Regions from separate parts of the Comamonas sp. JNW genome, predicted to be linked through region 1. Evidence: predicted binding sites of a transcription regulator. Region 1 holds the regulator's gene; the other holds the start of a gene.
The links. The regulator HrcA, encoded in region 1, represses chaperone genes, less so after heat shock. The targets are predictions, from matches to a motif close to TTAGCACTCNNNNNNNNNGAGTGCTAA.
Positions count from the first base shown of each region.

Region 2: DCO45_RS03720 (co-chaperone GroES) is a predicted target of HrcA. The motif match lies at 1,576-1,602, and genes of this name have one in related genera.

Region 1 covers NZ_QETI01000013.1:33,495-41,278, forward strand. Annotated here, with positions in the region: gene DCO45_RS17490 (PLP-dependent aminotransferase family protein) at 1-476, shown strand, start outside; gene ygiD (4,5-DOPA dioxygenase extradiol) at 477-1,364, opposite strand; gene DCO45_RS17500 (NAD(P)-dependent alcohol dehydrogenase) at 1,503-2,546, opposite strand; gene DCO45_RS17505 (hypothetical protein) at 3,197-3,994, shown strand; gene DCO45_RS17510 (GreA/GreB family elongation factor) at 3,991-4,473, opposite strand; tRNA gene DCO45_RS17515 (tRNA-Ile) at 4,705-4,781, opposite strand; gene hrcA (heat-inducible transcriptional repressor HrcA) at 4,834-5,835, opposite strand; gene DCO45_RS17525 (NAD kinase) at 6,136-7,038, shown strand; gene recN (DNA repair protein RecN) at 7,035-7,784, shown strand, end outside.
Region 2 covers NZ_QETI01000002.1:133,727-141,510, reverse strand. Annotated here, with positions in the region: gene DCO45_RS03730 (hypothetical protein) at 1-286, shown strand, start outside; gene DCO45_RS03725 (TetR family transcriptional regulator C-terminal domain-containing protein) at 635-1,315, shown strand; gene DCO45_RS03720 (co-chaperone GroES) at 1,696-1,986, shown strand; gene groL (chaperonin GroEL) at 2,155-3,798, shown strand; gene DCO45_RS03710 (Zn-dependent hydrolase) at 3,987-5,243, opposite strand; gene hydA (dihydropyrimidinase) at 5,260-6,726, opposite strand; gene DCO45_RS03700 (NCS1 family nucleobase:cation symporter-1) at 6,772-7,784, opposite strand, start outside.

The DNA of each region.
Region 1 (7,784 bases):
TGGGCTATATGGTGCTGCCCCCAGCGCTCGCAGGCCTGTTTGCGCAGGCCAAGCTGCTGACCGACCGCCACAGCGCCACCGGCCCGCAGCGGGCGCTGGCCCAACTGATCGACGACGGCAGCTATGCCCGCCATGTGCGGCGCATGCGCCGCAAGCAGCAGGCACGCCAGCAGGCCTTGCTGCAGGCGCTGGAGCGGCATCTGGGCACGCAAGTGCGCATCCAGGGCGCGGCCAGCGGCCTGCACCTGGCCGTGTGGTTTCCCGCGCTGCCCGCCAGCTGCGAGGCGCAGTTGGTGCAGGCGGCAGCGCAGCGCGGCGTGCGCGTCTACCCGATCAGCCCGCTGTACCTGCAGTCCAGCAGCGCGCAGGCAACGCACGCCGTAGCCGGTGTGGTGATGGGCTATGCGCTGCTGGATCTGCCCGAGATTGAGCGGGGCGTGGAGCAGCTTGCCCAGGCGCTCAGGAGCCTGCGCTGATCAGGCATCCCACTGCAGGCAGCGCATGCTGATGGTGCCGGACTGAAAGCCCTCAAACACCTGGCGCGCCGGGCCACTGCCATGGGCAGCGCCCAGGGCATAGAGCAAGGGCCAGTAGTGGTCGGGCGTAGGCACGGCCATCCTGGCCGAGGCATGCAGCTGCTGGTAGGCCACCAGGGCCTCGTGGTTGCCCGCCAGCAAGGCCTGCTTGGCCGCTTCGTCAAACTGCTGGGCCCAGTCGCGGGCGGCCATCAGCCCTTCGGGCGCGCCGCGCACCGTTGCGCGCAGGTTGTGCACGATATTGCCGCTGCCGATGACCAGCACGCCCTGCTCGCGCAAGGCTGCCAGCTCCTTGCCCACGGCATAGTGGTAGGGGGCAGGCTGGTTGTAGTCGATCGAGACCTGGAACACCGGCACATCGGCCTGGGGGTAGAGGTGGTGCAAGACGGTCCAGGTGCCGTGGTCCAGCCCCCACTGGTCCGTCAGCTGCGCCTGGCCGCTGCGCACCAGCGCGGCCGCCTTGGCCGCGAGCGCTGGGTGGCCAGCGGCCGGGTACTGCATTGCATGCAGCTCGGCCGGAAAGCCGGAGAAATCGTGGATGGTGGCGGGCTTGTCGTTGACCGTCACGCCGGTGCTGCCGCGCGTGAGCCAATGGGCCGACACCACCAGGATGGCGCTGGGCCGGGGCAGGCTGGCACCCCAGCGTTGCAGGTGCTGGGTAAAGGGGTTGGCGCTGATGGCATTCATCGGGCTGCCATGGCCGATGAACAGCACCGGCATTTTGCGCGGCGGCTGCGGGCTGCGGGCCAGGGCTTGGCCCATCGGCAAAAGAGCGGCCATCACCGCAGACAGACTGCCGGACAGGACCAGGGAGCGACGTGACAACATGGGGCGTGGAGGAAAAACAAAGGGCCGCAGTCTGAGGCGGCAGAGGGGCACAAGTTCCGCCGCAGCCCCCAAAGAAAAATGCAGTGCTTGCCCAGGGCATGCACTGCATTGGCTTTGGAGCATCAGGCGGTCAACACATCAGATGCTGGCGTTGTCGATCACAAAACGGTAGGCCACATCGCCGCGCAGCATGCGCTCATAGGCCTCGTTGATCTGCTCGGCCTGGATCAGCTCGATGTCCGCCACAATGCCGTGCTCGGCGCAGAAATCGAGCATCTCCTGCGTCTCGGGGATACCGCCGATCAGCGAACCGGCGAGGCTGCGCCGCTTCATGATCAGGCCAAACACACCGGGCGAGGGATGCGGGGTAGAAGGCGCGCCCACCAGGGTCATCGTGCCATCGCGCTTGAGCAGGTTGAAGAAGGGGTCCAGGTCATGCGGGGCCGCAACGGTGTTCAGGATGAAGTCCAGGCTTTGCGCATGCGCGGCCATCTCATCGGCATGGCGTGAGACCACGACCTCGGCAGCGCCCAACGCCTTGGCCGCATCGCGCTTGGATTCGGACGTGGTGAAGGCCACCACATGCGCGCCCATCGCGTGGGCCAGCTTGATGCCCATATGGCCCAGCCCGCCAATGCCCACCACCCCGACCTTGTGGCCTGGCCCCACGCGCCAGTGGCGCAGTGGCGAATAGGTGGTGATGCCTGCGCACAGCAGCGGCGCAACAGCAGCCAGCTGGGCCGGTGGGTGGCTGACGCGCAGCACATAGCGCTGGTGCACGACGATGCTTTGCGCATAACCACCCAAGGTATGGCCCGGCGCATCGGCCGTGGGCCCGTTGTAGGTGCCCACCATGTGGTTGCAGTAGTTCTCCAGCCCCATGCCGCAGTCCATGCAGTGCTGGCAGCTGTCCACAATGCAGCCCACGCCTACCAGGTCCCCGGGCTTGAAATCGCTCACATCGGAGCCGACTGCCGCGACCTCGCCGACAATCTCATGCCCGGGCACACAGGGGTAGAGCGTGCCCGCCCATTCGGAGCGCACCTGGTGGATGTCCGAGTGGCAGACGCCGCAATAGGCAATGCGGATCTGCACGTCCTGGGCGCCCGGCGTGCGGCGCTCGATGTTCAGGGCTTGCAGGGGTTGGTCACCCGCGTGGGCGCCATAGGCTTTGACGGTCATGATTGAAGGTCCTATTCCGTTCGTGGAGGTCACCGCGACTGCACAGACTTGACGACCAAGCTGGCACACGCTCAAGGCTGCGGTTGCCAGAGGCAACCGCAATGATGACAGCGTGCAGGCAAATCCATCTTACGCCCTCCATATAGCAGATATGCCTATGCGTGGTCGGCGACCCCAGAGCGTCTTGACGGGCCTCAAAATACGCATTGCCCTTTTAAGCACAGGGTTATTTGAGAATAATTCTCATTTGCGAATATGATGCACCCAAGGTTCAGCGATTGCCGCCGTTCCTTGTTTCATCGTGGGGCGACCTACTGGGTTTTCACTCCAGTGGTCGTTTTTGCTAGCCAGCGGTTCTCCATGTAGCCAGGCATTTTTTTCACGTTGAAGCGCTCTCGCCGTCTTTGCGACGCGCTCCGCCCAAGTCCTTCCAATGGACCTTGCCAGGTCTGTGCTCCGGAAGCAGGCATATGCCCTCGCGGCATGGCGATCCTCTCCCCTGTCTCGTTTATTGCTCAGCGGATGCGCTGTCAAGCGCCTCCTTGTGCAGCGCTTTCCTGTCGCCCGGTGCTGCTGACGCCATCCGGCTATACCCGATGACATAAAAAGTATGCAAGTGCTAACATCCACTCCAATCATCTGGAGTTGGTATGAGAATATTCATTTCATGGATTACTAAATCACTGATCGCTGTGGCTGCCGCGCTGGGCTTGCAGGCCGCGCAGGCACAGGGCCTGCTGTTCACGCCAGGCAGCATCAACTTCAGCAACACGGCGGCGGGCAGCGTATCGGCAGCGCAGAGCGTCACGGTGGAGTACCAGGGACCCACGCCGTTCATACTGAATGTCAGCAGCGTCACGCCGCCTGCAAACTCCGCCTTCACGGTCGTGGACAGCAGCTGCGCTGCAGGCCCCTATCCGCAATTCACGCCTTGTACGATCAGCTTTACGTTCACTGCGCCGGCTGCTGCGGGCCCTGTCACAGATGCCTTCCGCTTTGAAGTCGACAATCTTGGCACCCAGTCCATCACCCTGAACGGCTCCTCGGATGGCGCCACGCCCCAGTCCATCACCTTCAGCTCCACCCCGCCCAGTCCTGCCCCTGTGGGAGGCAGCTACGATATTGCAGCCACCGGCGGTGAATCGGGCGAGCCGGTTGTTTTCTCCATCGATCCCTCAGCGGCTGCGATTTGTTCGGTCACGGGCAACACGGTAAGCTTTCTCAGCGTGGGCACCTGCGTGGTCAATGCCAACCAGGCAGGCAATGGCGCCTATTTCGCAGCCCCTCAAGAGCAGCAAAGCTTTGCGGTGACCGCGGCCCCGACCGCCAACCCCGGCACGCCCGAACCTGTGCCCGCACTGGGCGCCTGGGCAGCGGTGCTGCTGTCCAGCTTGGTGGCGGTGGCCATGGTGCTGGTGCAAACGCGGCGCAGGGTTCAGCCAGCTTAACGAACCCATAGCACCTCCAACTGCTGCCTGGCCTGCGCCACCTCCAGCGTCACCTCATCTCCCTCAGCCTTGCCCAGCAGCGCCTGGCCCAACGGCGCTTGGCTGCTGATCACCTGGATGGATTCAGCGCCGATGACCAGCTTCATGTTGCCCCCTTCAGGGCCGAGAAAGATCTGCTGCTGTCTCTCGTCCGCATCCAGCAGGCAAACCAGCGCGCCCAGCTGTATGCCCCTGCTGGCGCTATAGGGCTGCGGGCAAAAAAGCCGCCAATGGACCAGCGCCTGGTGGATGGCCTCAGCGCGCCGCGCCTGGCCCGTCGCCAGGTAGGCCGCCTCCAGGCCCAAGGTGTCGTACTTGTTCTCGGCAATATTTTCCTCGTGGGTCGCCGCTTCATGCGCCGCACTCACCGCCTGCTCGACCTGCTGCAGGTCATCGGCCAGCCGCTCCAGCACCAGCTGCTGCAGCAAGGATTTATCCACCATGAAAGAGGCCTCTTGAACAAGTTGGGGGGATGATTATGAACCGGCATGGGTTGGTCATTGCCAGACTCAGGGGCTGTGTGGAGCCGCTGGACAGAGGGTGCAGCTGCTGCTGCCCAGAATGACCTTCTTGTCATGGGTACATTCGGCAATACACCAAACGCCGCGCGCACCACCGACAATAAAAAAGCCACACAGCATCAAAAATGATAGCTGTGCAGCCAATGAATCTGGTAGGGCGTGAGGGACTTGAACCCGCGACCAAAGGATTATGAGTCCTCTGCTCTAACCAACTGAGCTAACGCCCCGGTACCACCACCTGCCAGAAGCCCTGGCGAGTGAAGCTTTGCATTCTAGCGTCTATTTCGGATGGCTCAGTGCGTTGGATACGAGCTTGGAGGTGATTCCAACGATCTGGATCATCTTCTCGTAGGGCATGCGTTTGGGGCCGATGACGCCCAGGGTGCCGACCACCTTGCCGTTGACCTGGTACGGCGTGCTGACGACCGACAGCTCCTCGACGGACAGCAGCTGGCTCTCGCCACCGATGTAGATTTGCACACCTTCTGCGCGGTTGGAGTTCTCCAGCAGGTGCAGGATCTGGGTCTTTTGCTCGAACAGGTCAAAGGCCCGGCGCAGGTTGGTCATGTCGTTGCTGAAATCGCTAACGGCCAGCAGGTTGCGCTCGCCAGCAATCACCAGTTCATGCGGCGCTTCTTGGGCGCCTTCATCCACATTCACGGCCGCCAGCATCAGTGCGGCGATCTCGTCGCGCAGGCTGTCCACTTCCTTGCGCAGCAGCTGGCGCACCTGCTCCATAGCCAAACCGGCGTAATGGGCGTTGAGGTAGTTGGCCGTCTCAATCAGCTGGCTTTGCGAGTAGTCCGACTCAGTGAAGATCACCCGGTTCTGCACATCGCCCTCGGGCGAGACCAGGATCAGCAGGATGCGCTTTTCCGACAGGCGCAAGAACTCGATATGGCGGAACGACGAGCTTTTGCGCGGCGCCTGCACCACGCCCACGTACTGCGACAGCTCCGAGAGCACGCCAGCAGCGCTGGTGATGACCTTTTGCGGCTGCTCGGGCGCAATCTCGGCCGACACCACCTGGTCCGGGTCTACGGTCAGCATGGTGTCGACAAACAGGCGGTAGCCCTTGGCCGTGGGGATGCGGCCGGCCGAGGTGTAGGGACTGGCAATCAGGCCCAGGCCTTCGAGGTCGGCCATCACATTGCGGATGGTGGCCGGCGAAAAGTCCAGCCCGGGCGCCTGCGTGAGCGCGCGCGAGCCCACTGGGTGGCCATCCGCTATATAGCGTTCCACCAAGGTTTTGAGCAGCAGCCGAGCGCGGTCATCGAGCATGGGCGCATTTTATCCGTGTCCTTGGCGCCAGCAGCCGCGTTCGGGCCAGAACCAGGGATACCCAGAGGATTCCAGCCAGCAGCCGGACGCCAGAGATGGCTACCACGCACCCGACTTATGGCGCCCATGCAACAATGAAGCCGTAGCTGCCCCGCGTGCCTGCCTGCAGGCGCCCGGCCAGCTCCAGGCCCAGTCCCGGCCACCGGCGCAGCCCGCCTTTGCAGGGCAGGCGGCAGCCGCCAACTGGGGCTGCTCAAGAAATTCAAAAAGATTACGCCACTTTGGTGATGTAATTTGCGTATGCAGTCTCGCTTCCAACATATTGCCCTGATCGGCAAACACCATGCGCCGCCCACTGCCGAGGTGCGCCAGCAGTCCTATGCGGCTTTCAGCCAGATCGCCTGCTATATCGAGGCCCAGGGCGGCACTGCATTCCTGGAGAAGGAAACCGCCGCCTTCACCGGCATGGAACACTACCCGACACTCAGCATGCAGGAGATCGGTGAGCGCTGCGACCTGGTCATTGTGCTTGGCGGTGACGGCACCATGCTGGGCGTGGGACGCGAGCTGGCCCAGTACAACACGCCCCTGGTCGGCATCAACCAGGGGCGCCTGGGCTTTGTGACCGATGTCCCGCTGCAGACCTTCATGGGACCGCTCTCGGCGATTCTGGCCGGCGAGTACGAAGAAGAAGTGCGCTCGATGATCCATGCCCGCGTGATGCGCGAAGGCCAATGCGTCTTCGAGGCGCTGGCCTTCAACGATGTGGTGGTCAACCGGGGCGGCACTTCGGGCATGGTCGAGCTGCGGGTCGAGGTCGATGGCCAGCTGGTGGCCAACCAGCGCGCAGACGGTTTGATCATTGCAACGCCGACGGGCTCGACGGCCTATGCGTTGTCGGTCGGCGGGCCCATCGTGCACCCGACGGTGCCCTGCTGGGTGATGGCGCCGATTGCGCCGCATATGCTGTCCAACCGGCCCAGTGTGATTCCTGACTCGCAGGAGATTTCGATCGAGGTGATTGGCGGGCGCGATGTGGCCGCCAATTTCGACATGCAGTCGCTCGCCTCCATCCTGCGTGGTGACAAGATTTTGGTGCGCAGCGCGCCGCACAAGGCGCGCTTTCTGCACCCCCGGGGCTGGAACTACTACGCCACTCTGCGCAAAAAGCTGGGCTGGAACGAAGGGGGCATTACGCCATGAGCCTCAGACGCATTGGCTTGCGTGATTTCGTCATCGTCGAGCAGCTGGAGGTGGATTTCCAGCCCGGCTTCACGGCACTGACCGGCGAGACGGGTGCCGGCAAATCGATCCTGATCGATGCTTTGCAGCTGGTGCTGGGACACCGTGCCGACACCGGTTTTGTGCGCCAGGGCGCCAGCCGCGCCGAGCTGATGGCCGAGTTCGATACGCCCGCCACGCTCGAAGGCTTTCTGGCCGACAACGACATGCCCGGCGAAGAAACGCTGCTGCTGCGCCGCGTGATCGACGCGCAGGGCAAGAGCAAGTTCTGGATCAATGGCGTGCCCGCCACCGCCACGCAGCTGCGCAGCATTGCGGGCGACTTGGTCGATATCCATGGCCAGCATGCCTGGCAGGGGCTGACCCAGCCCGAGTCGGTGCGCCAGCTGCTGGACGCCTACGCCGGTACCGACAGCACTCCCACGCAGCGCGCCTATGCGCTCTGGCGCAGTGCCGACAAGGCCTTGCAGCAAGCGCGCAGCATGGAAGAAACCCACCAGCGCGAGCGCGAACGCCTGCTCTGGCAGATCGCCGAAATCGACAAGCTCGCGCCCGGCCCGCAGGAATGGGAAGAGCTTAACACCCAGCATGGGCGCCTGTCCAATGCCCAGGCCTTGATGGATGCGGCCAACAACGCGATTGCCAGCCTGGAAGGCGAAGACGGCGGCGCGCTCACCCATGTCAACCGCAGCCTGCATGCGCTGCAG
Region 2 (7,784 bases), on a different contig from region 1:
TGCTCCAGCTAAGAAGGCCGCAGCGCCCGCTAAGAAGGCCGCAGCTCCCGCCAAGAAGGCTGCTGCTCCTGCCAAGGCTCCAGCTCCCGCCAAGAAGGCCGCTGCTCCTGCCAAGGCCCCTGCTGCTGCCAAGGCTCCAGCACCTGCGAAGAAGGCTGCTCCCGCCAAGAAGGCTGCTGCTCCTGCCAAGGCCCCAGCTGCTGCGCCTGCTGCTGCAGAGCCTGTCAAGACCGTGCTCAGCACCAATGCGGCATGGCCTTTCCCAACCAACAGCCGCCCACAATAATTACCCCAAGCCGGGCAGCATGCCCGGGTGCCGCAAGGCACCACTTGGCATCCAAGGCAACGCACAATGCGTTGCCTTTTTTTATGCCTGGTGTCCGCTGCTTGGTGCGCACAAAAAAGCCAATGACGCCGCAACAACCGCTCCCAGTTGCCACGGTCCAGAGCGCGCATCGTTGCCCACGCCTTCGATGGATGCGTCATCCAAGCCGGCTCGGTGAGCAAGGCAGCAGACGGGTCTGCCAGACAGTCCACCAGGACAGCGTCACAGCGCGAGGAAATCGCCCGCGACCAGCAGGTTCTTCATGCAGCCGCGCCATCGGCGATCGCAAATGCCAGACAATACAGGCTCATGAATGATGCCCTTCCCACACCGCCAGCGCTCTCGCAGGCAGCCACTGCAGAGATGGCACGCAAACCCAGTGCGGCCCGTCTGCGCAAGATTGACCTGATCCTGGGCTCGGCAGAGCGGCATTTCGCATTGCTGGGTTTTGAAGGTGCTCCGCTGGAGCAGATCGCGCAGGATGCCGGCTTTAGCCGCCACAACCTGCTGTACTACTACCCCAGCAAGGAGGCGCTGTACCAGGCCGTGCTGGCATCGGTGATCGACGACTGGCTGGGCCATATGACAGGTCTGTCCAAGGACGGCGACCCGGCCCAGCAGATCCGCCAGTACATCCGCGAGAAGTTCGAATTTGCACGCACCCGCCCTTATGGCAGCCAGCTGTTCACCAAGGAGATGATTGCTGGCGCGCCCTTTGCCGCCTCGGCCGTGCGCGAGCGCATCGCCCCGTTGCTGGCAGCCAATGTGGCAGCGTTTGCGCATTGGGCCGAACAAGGCCTGATTGCGCCCGTCAATTTCCAGCACCTGATGTTCAGCATCTGGGCCATCACCCAAGGCTATGTCGACCAGCAAACCCAGTTTGCGCTGCTGCAAAACAAGGCCGCGCTGGACGCGGGCGACTTCGCCCAGGCCGAGGCCTTGCTGGTGCAGATGCTCGCCGCTACGCTCAAGATCGAGCTGCCGGACTGACCCGGGGCGTGCCGCCTCCAGGCCCATGCATGGAAGTCCCAGCTGCGGTGATCTGGCCCGCGCCCCCGTGCGGGCTTCGCAGCATGGGTGCGCTGCGCGGGATCGGCTGCCGCCATGAGATGCACCTCTTTCAATAGCAGCATCTTCAGTCCCCACCAGCGCTTTCGTGATTCTTGCGCAGAGGTATCGTGATCGGGCAGTGCCCCTGGATCGATTTTTTAGCCCCCGCAGTCTTGAACTGTCATCAAATGACCTTATTATTAGCACTCGAAGGGGTAGAGTGCTAAAACCACCACTTCTCAGACATTTTTGCGTATTTGGCGCGGCATCTGCCGGGCCATCTTTCATCAAAACCTGGTATTGATATTGAAGGAGTTGTTATGAACCTGCGTCCTCTGCACGATCGCGTGATCGTTAAGCGTCTGGAAAACGAAACCAAGACCGCTTCGGGCATCTACATCCCCGACAACGCTGCTGAAAAGCCAGACCAAGGCGAAGTGCTGGCCGTCGGCCCAGGCAAGAAGAACGACAAGGGCGAGTCCATCACCCTGGGTGTGAAGGTCGGCGACCGCGTGCTGTTCGGCAAGTACTCTGGCCAATCGGTCAAGGTGGACGGCAATGAACTGCTGGTGATGAAGGAAGAAGACCTCTTCGCCGTCGTCGAGAAATAAAGCTACTGCGCAGGCGCCAGGCGTCGTTGCGCGGTGCTCGCAATCCTCACGTACCCAAGTACGTTCCGGTTGCTGCGATCCGTGCGCCTAGCCTGACACCTGCTCGCTACGCTTTCTCTCCCGAGCATTCATTCTCATTTCAAGTTTTCAAGTATTTAGGAGCCAAAAATGGCAGCAAAAGACGTAGTATTCGGCGGTGAAGCACGTGCACGCATGGTTGAAGGCGTGAACATTCTGGCTAACGCCGTCAAAGTGACCCTGGGCCCCAAGGGCCGCAACGTGGTGCTCGAGCGTTCGTTCGGCGCCCCTACCGTGACCAAGGACGGTGTGTCCGTGGCCAAGGAAGTGGAACTCAAGGACAAGCTGCAGAACATGGGCGCCCAGCTCGTGAAGGAAGTGGCCTCCAAGACCAACGACATCGCTGGTGACGGCACCACGACCGCTACCGTGCTGGCCCAAGCCATCGTGCGCGAAGGCTCCAAGTACGTGGCCGCTGGTCTGAACCCGATGGATCTGAAGCGCGGCATCGACAAGGCTGTCGCCGCCCTGGTGGAAGAGCTCAAGAAGCAATCCAAGGCCACCACCACCTCCAAGGAAATCGCCCAAGTCGGCTCGATCTCCGCCAACTCCGACGAATCCGTGGGCAAGATCATTGCTGACGCGATGGACAAGGTCGGCAAGGAAGGCGTGATTACCGTGGAAGAAGGCAAGTCGCTGGACAACGAACTCGACGTCGTTGAAGGCATGCAGTTCGACCGCGGCTACCTGTCGCCCTACTTCATCAACAACCCAGAAAAGCAAGCCGCTATTTTGGACAACCCCTTCGTGCTGCTGTTCGACAAGAAGATCAGCAACATCCGTGACCTGCTGCCTACGCTCGAAGCTGTGGCCAAGGCCGGCCGTCCTCTGCTGATCATTGCAGAAGACGTCGAAGGCGAAGCACTGGCAACGCTGGTGGTCAACACCATCCGTGGCATCCTGAAGGTCGTGGCTGTGAAGGCTCCAGGCTTTGGCGATCGTCGCAAGGCCATGCTGGAAGACATCGCCATCCTGACCGGCGGCAAGGTGATCGCTGAAGAAGTGGGCCTGTCGCTGGAAAAGGTGACCCTGGAAGACCTGGGCCAAGCCCAACGCGTCGAAATCGGCAAGGAAAACACCACCATCATCGACGGTGCTGGCCAAGCTGCTGAAATCGAAGCCCGCGTCAAGCAAATCCGCGCTCAGATCGAAGAAGCCACGTCCGACTACGACCGTGAAAAGCTGCAAGAGCGCGTGGCCAAGCTGGCCGGCGGTGTTGCCGTGATCAAGGTGGGCGCTGCCACCGAAGTCGAGATGAAGGAAAAGAAGGCCCGCGTGGAAGACGCCCTGCACGCGACCCGCGCTGCGGTGGAAGAAGGCATCGTGGCCGGTGGTGGCGTGGCGCTGCTGCGTGCCAAGCAATCCGTGGGCGCGCTGGCGACCGGCAATGCCGAGCAAGACGCTGGTATCAAGCTGGTGATGAAGGCCATCGAAGCGCCTCTGCGCGAAATCGTGTCCAACGCTGGTGGCGAGCCATCGGTGGTGGTCGATGCCGTGCTCAAGGGCACGGGCAACTTCGGCTTCAACGCTGCCAACGACACCTACGGCGACATGCTGGAAATGGGTATCCTGGACCCAACGAAGGTGACCCGCACCGCGCTGCAAAACGCTGCGTCCGTGGCTTCGCTGCTGCTGACCACCGAGTGCATGATCGCTGAAGCCCCCAAGGCTGAATCCGCTCCTGCCATGCCCGACATGGGCGGCATGGGTGGTATGGGCGGCATGGGCATGTAATTGCCCCGGCTGTCATAGCGCACCATCAAGCCTGCAAGACCCCTTGCGGGCTTGGGGCCAGACACCAAAAAACCCGGCACCGTCAAGGTGGCCGGGTTTTTTTATGGCTTGTGCCTCAGGCTCACAGCGCCTTGCGGTTGGACCGCTGCAGCGCGGTGGCGAGACCCGCCGTGCAACGTCTCACCGGCTCAACGGCCTGCGCGCTCCAGCATCGCGTGCAGCAGCACATTGCAGCCGGCCGTGATGTGCTCGGGCTTGGCGTCTTCGATCTCGTTGTGCGATATGCCATCCTTGCAGGGGATGAAGATCATGCCCGCTGGCGCCAGGCGCGCCATGTAGACGGCATCATGGCCCGCGCCCGAGACGGCATCCATGTGGGAGTAACCCAGCATCTGCGCGCCGCGCCGCACCGCATCGATGCAATCGGGGTTGAAAGGTTGCGCGGTGTAGCTGGACACCAGATCGATCTTGATCGTCAGCCCCGTCTCCTGGCTGATGCGCGCGGCCACCGCGCGAATATCCTGGTCCATGGCCTCGCAGTCGGCGTCGGTGGCATTGCGCAGGTCGATGCTGAATTTCACCTCGCCCGGAATCACATTGCGGCTGTTGGGATGCACATGCACCATGCCGACCGTGCCGCGCCCGTGCGGCGGGTGGCGGTGCGCGCAGGCCACCACCTCCTGCATCACCCGGGTGGCAACTTGCAGCGCATCCTTGCGCAGCGCCATCGGCGTGGGGCCGGCATGCGCTTCCATGCCGGTGACGGTGCAGTCATACCAGCGGATGCCCAGCACCCCGGTCACCACGCCAATCGTCTTGTCATGGTCCTCCAGCACCGGGCCCTGCTCGATATGGGTTTCAAAGTAGTAGCCGATAGGGTGGTCGCCGGGCTCCTGCGGGCCGATGTAGCCGATGCGCGCAAGCTCGTCCTTGACGCTTTTGCCGTCGGTGTCTTTGGCCGCATAGGCATGCTCCAGGCTGAAGGCCTTGGCAAACACGCCTGAGCCCATCATCACCGGCACAAAGCGCGAGCCCTCCTCGTTGGTCCAGAACGCCACCTCAATGGGCGCCTCGGTCTCAATGCCATGGTCATTGAGCGTGCGCACCACCTCGATGCCGGCGAGCACGCCATAGTTGCCGTCGAACTTGCCGCCCGTGGGCTGGGTGTCGATATGGCTGCCGGTCATGATCGGCGGCAGGCTGTTGTTGCGGCCTGGGCGGCGCATAAAGCCATTGCCGATCTTGTCGATGGTGACCGTCATACCCGCCTCCTGGGCCCAGCGTGTCACCAGGTCGCGCCCCTGGCGGTCCAGGTCGGTCAGGGCCAGGCGGCACACGCCGCCTTTGGCGGTGGCACCAATCTGGGCCAGCTCCATCAGCGATGCCCAGAGCCGGTCGCCATTGATGCGCAGCTGGCTGGTATCGGTCTTCACTTTCGTGTCCATGCTTGGTCTCCTTGTTTCATTGCGCGCGGGCCACGGCCGTGGGCGCCGTCTCTTGCGCCCGCTTTTGCACTGCCTGGAAGTTGGGGCCGAAGGCCGGCCGCTTGAAATACTGGCCTGCGCCCTTCTCGGCGCGCAGGTCGCCGTTCGCATACACCACGCGGCCCCGGCTGATGGTGTGGCTGGGCAGGCCTGTCACCTGCCGGCCTTCAAAGATGTTGAAATCACCCTTGGAGTGCTGGGTCTTGGCCGACAAGGTCTTGGTCGCCTTCGGATCCCAGAGCACCACATCGGCATCGGCGCCCACGCCGACAAAGCCCTTGCGCGGGTACACATTGAAGAGCTTGGCCGTATTGGCCGAGGTGATCGCAACAAACTCGCTGGGCGTCAGGCGCCCGGTGTTCACCCCGGCATCCCAGACCACGGCCATGCGCTCTTCGACGCCTCCGGTGCCATTGGGCGTCTTGGCAAAATTGTCCTTGCCCACGGCCTTTTGCTCGGCGCAGAAGGTGCAGTGGTCCGTCGCCGTGGTGTGCAGATGCCCGGCCTGCAGGCCGCGCCACAGCGCCTCCTGGTGTTCCTTGGGGCGGAACGGCGGGCTCATCACATAGGCAGCGGCCGTCGCGTAATCAGGATGGCGGTAGACGCTGTCGTCAATCGTCAAATGGCCGGCCAGCACCTCGCCGTAGACGCGCTGGCCACGCGCCCTGGCGCGGGCAATGGCGTCGGCCGCCTCGATGCAGCTCACATGCACCACATAGATGGGCACGCCCAGCACATCGGCAATCGCAATCGCCCGGTTGGCGGCCTCGGCCTCCACCATCGGCGGGCGCGACAGCGGATGGCCTTCCGGGCCGGTGATGCCCATGCGCGCCACCTCCTGCTGCAGCAGGTAGACCAGCTCGCCGTTTTCGGCATGCACGGTGGGCATGGCACCCAGCTCCAGCGCGCGCCGGAAGCTGTTGACCAGGGTTTCGTCATCGCACATGATGGCGTTCTTGTAGGCCATGAAGTGCTTGAAGCTGTTGATGCCCTCGTCGCGCACCAGCACGCCCATGTCCTCGCGCACCTGCTCACTCCACCAGGTCACCGCCACATGGAAGGAGTAGTCGGCCGCCGACTTCTCAGCCCAGCCGCGCCACTTGCGGTAGGCGTCCATCAGCGGCTCCTGCGGCGCGGGAATCACAAAGTCGATGATGCTGGTGGTGCCACCGGCCAGGCCCGCGGCAGTGCCGGTGAAGAAGTCATCAGCGGTGACCGTGCCCATGAAGGGCAGCTGCATATGGGTGTGCGGATCGATACCACCGGGCATCACATACTGGCCGCTGGCATCCAGCGTTTCGGTGCCGGCCGGTGCTTGGGCCGCAGCCCCTTCACCGACGGCCACAATCTTGCCGTCCACCAGCAGCACATCGGCGCGCTCTTCACGGTCCGCATTCACGACGGTACCACCACGGATCAGAAGGGGGTGGCTGGCTGTGCTCATCATGTCTCTCCTTGGTTCAAATCACAAAAACGGCGGCTGCTGCGCTCAAGCGCGCCGCAGCATGGCCTGCGACGCCACCACATGGCTGGCCATGCCGATGCGGTACACCACACCGGCAATGAACAGACCGATGAACCAGGCATAAGCGTACAGGTCCTTGAAGATCGCTGCCACATCGGGGAAGCTGGCAGGAAACGCGGCATTGAGAAAGCCCGGAATATTGGGCGCCACGCCGCAGGCAAATGCGGCAACAGCCACCCAGTTCCAGCCGCCGGAATAGCTGTATTTGCCGCCTTCCCGGTAGAGCTCGTCCACATCCAGCTGGGTGCGGCGGATCAGGAAGTAATCGACCATCAGGATCCCGGCGATCGGGCCGAGCAGCGCCGAGTAGCCGATCAGCCAGGTGAAGATATAGCCCTGGGTGGACTCCAGAATCTTCCAGGGCATCATCAAAATCGCAATCGCCACGGTGATGTAGCCGCCGGTGCGGTAGCTGATGCGTTGGGGGTTCAGCGCAGAAAAGTCGTAGGCGGGGCCCACCAGGTTGGCCGCCAGATTGACGCTCACCGTATCGACCAGCAGCACGATGAGGGCGATGAGCACCGCAGCGCCGGTCATGCGCGCGGCCACATCCACGGGGTCCCACAGCGCTTTGCCATAGATGACCACGGTGGCCGAAGTGACGATCACCGCCAGGGCCGCCAGCAGGCCCATGGGCACCGGCAGGCCAATGGCCTGGCCCACGATCTGGTCCCGCTGCGAGCGGGCAAAGCGGGTGAAGTCGGGGATGTTCAGCGCCAAGGTGGCCCAAAAACCAATCATGGCCGTGAGCGACGGCCAGAAGGTGCCCCAGAACTGGCCGGCCTTGGCTTCGCCAGCCGCAAAGGCCGACGGCTTGCTCAAGATCGGACCAAAGCCGCCCGCCTTGTCATACACCCACCACAGCAGCACAAAACAGATCACGATCTTGGCCGGCGCCGTATAGGTCTCGAGCTTGCGGATGGACTCGATGCCATGCACCACAAAGTAGAACTGGATGGCCCAGAAGACCAGGAAGC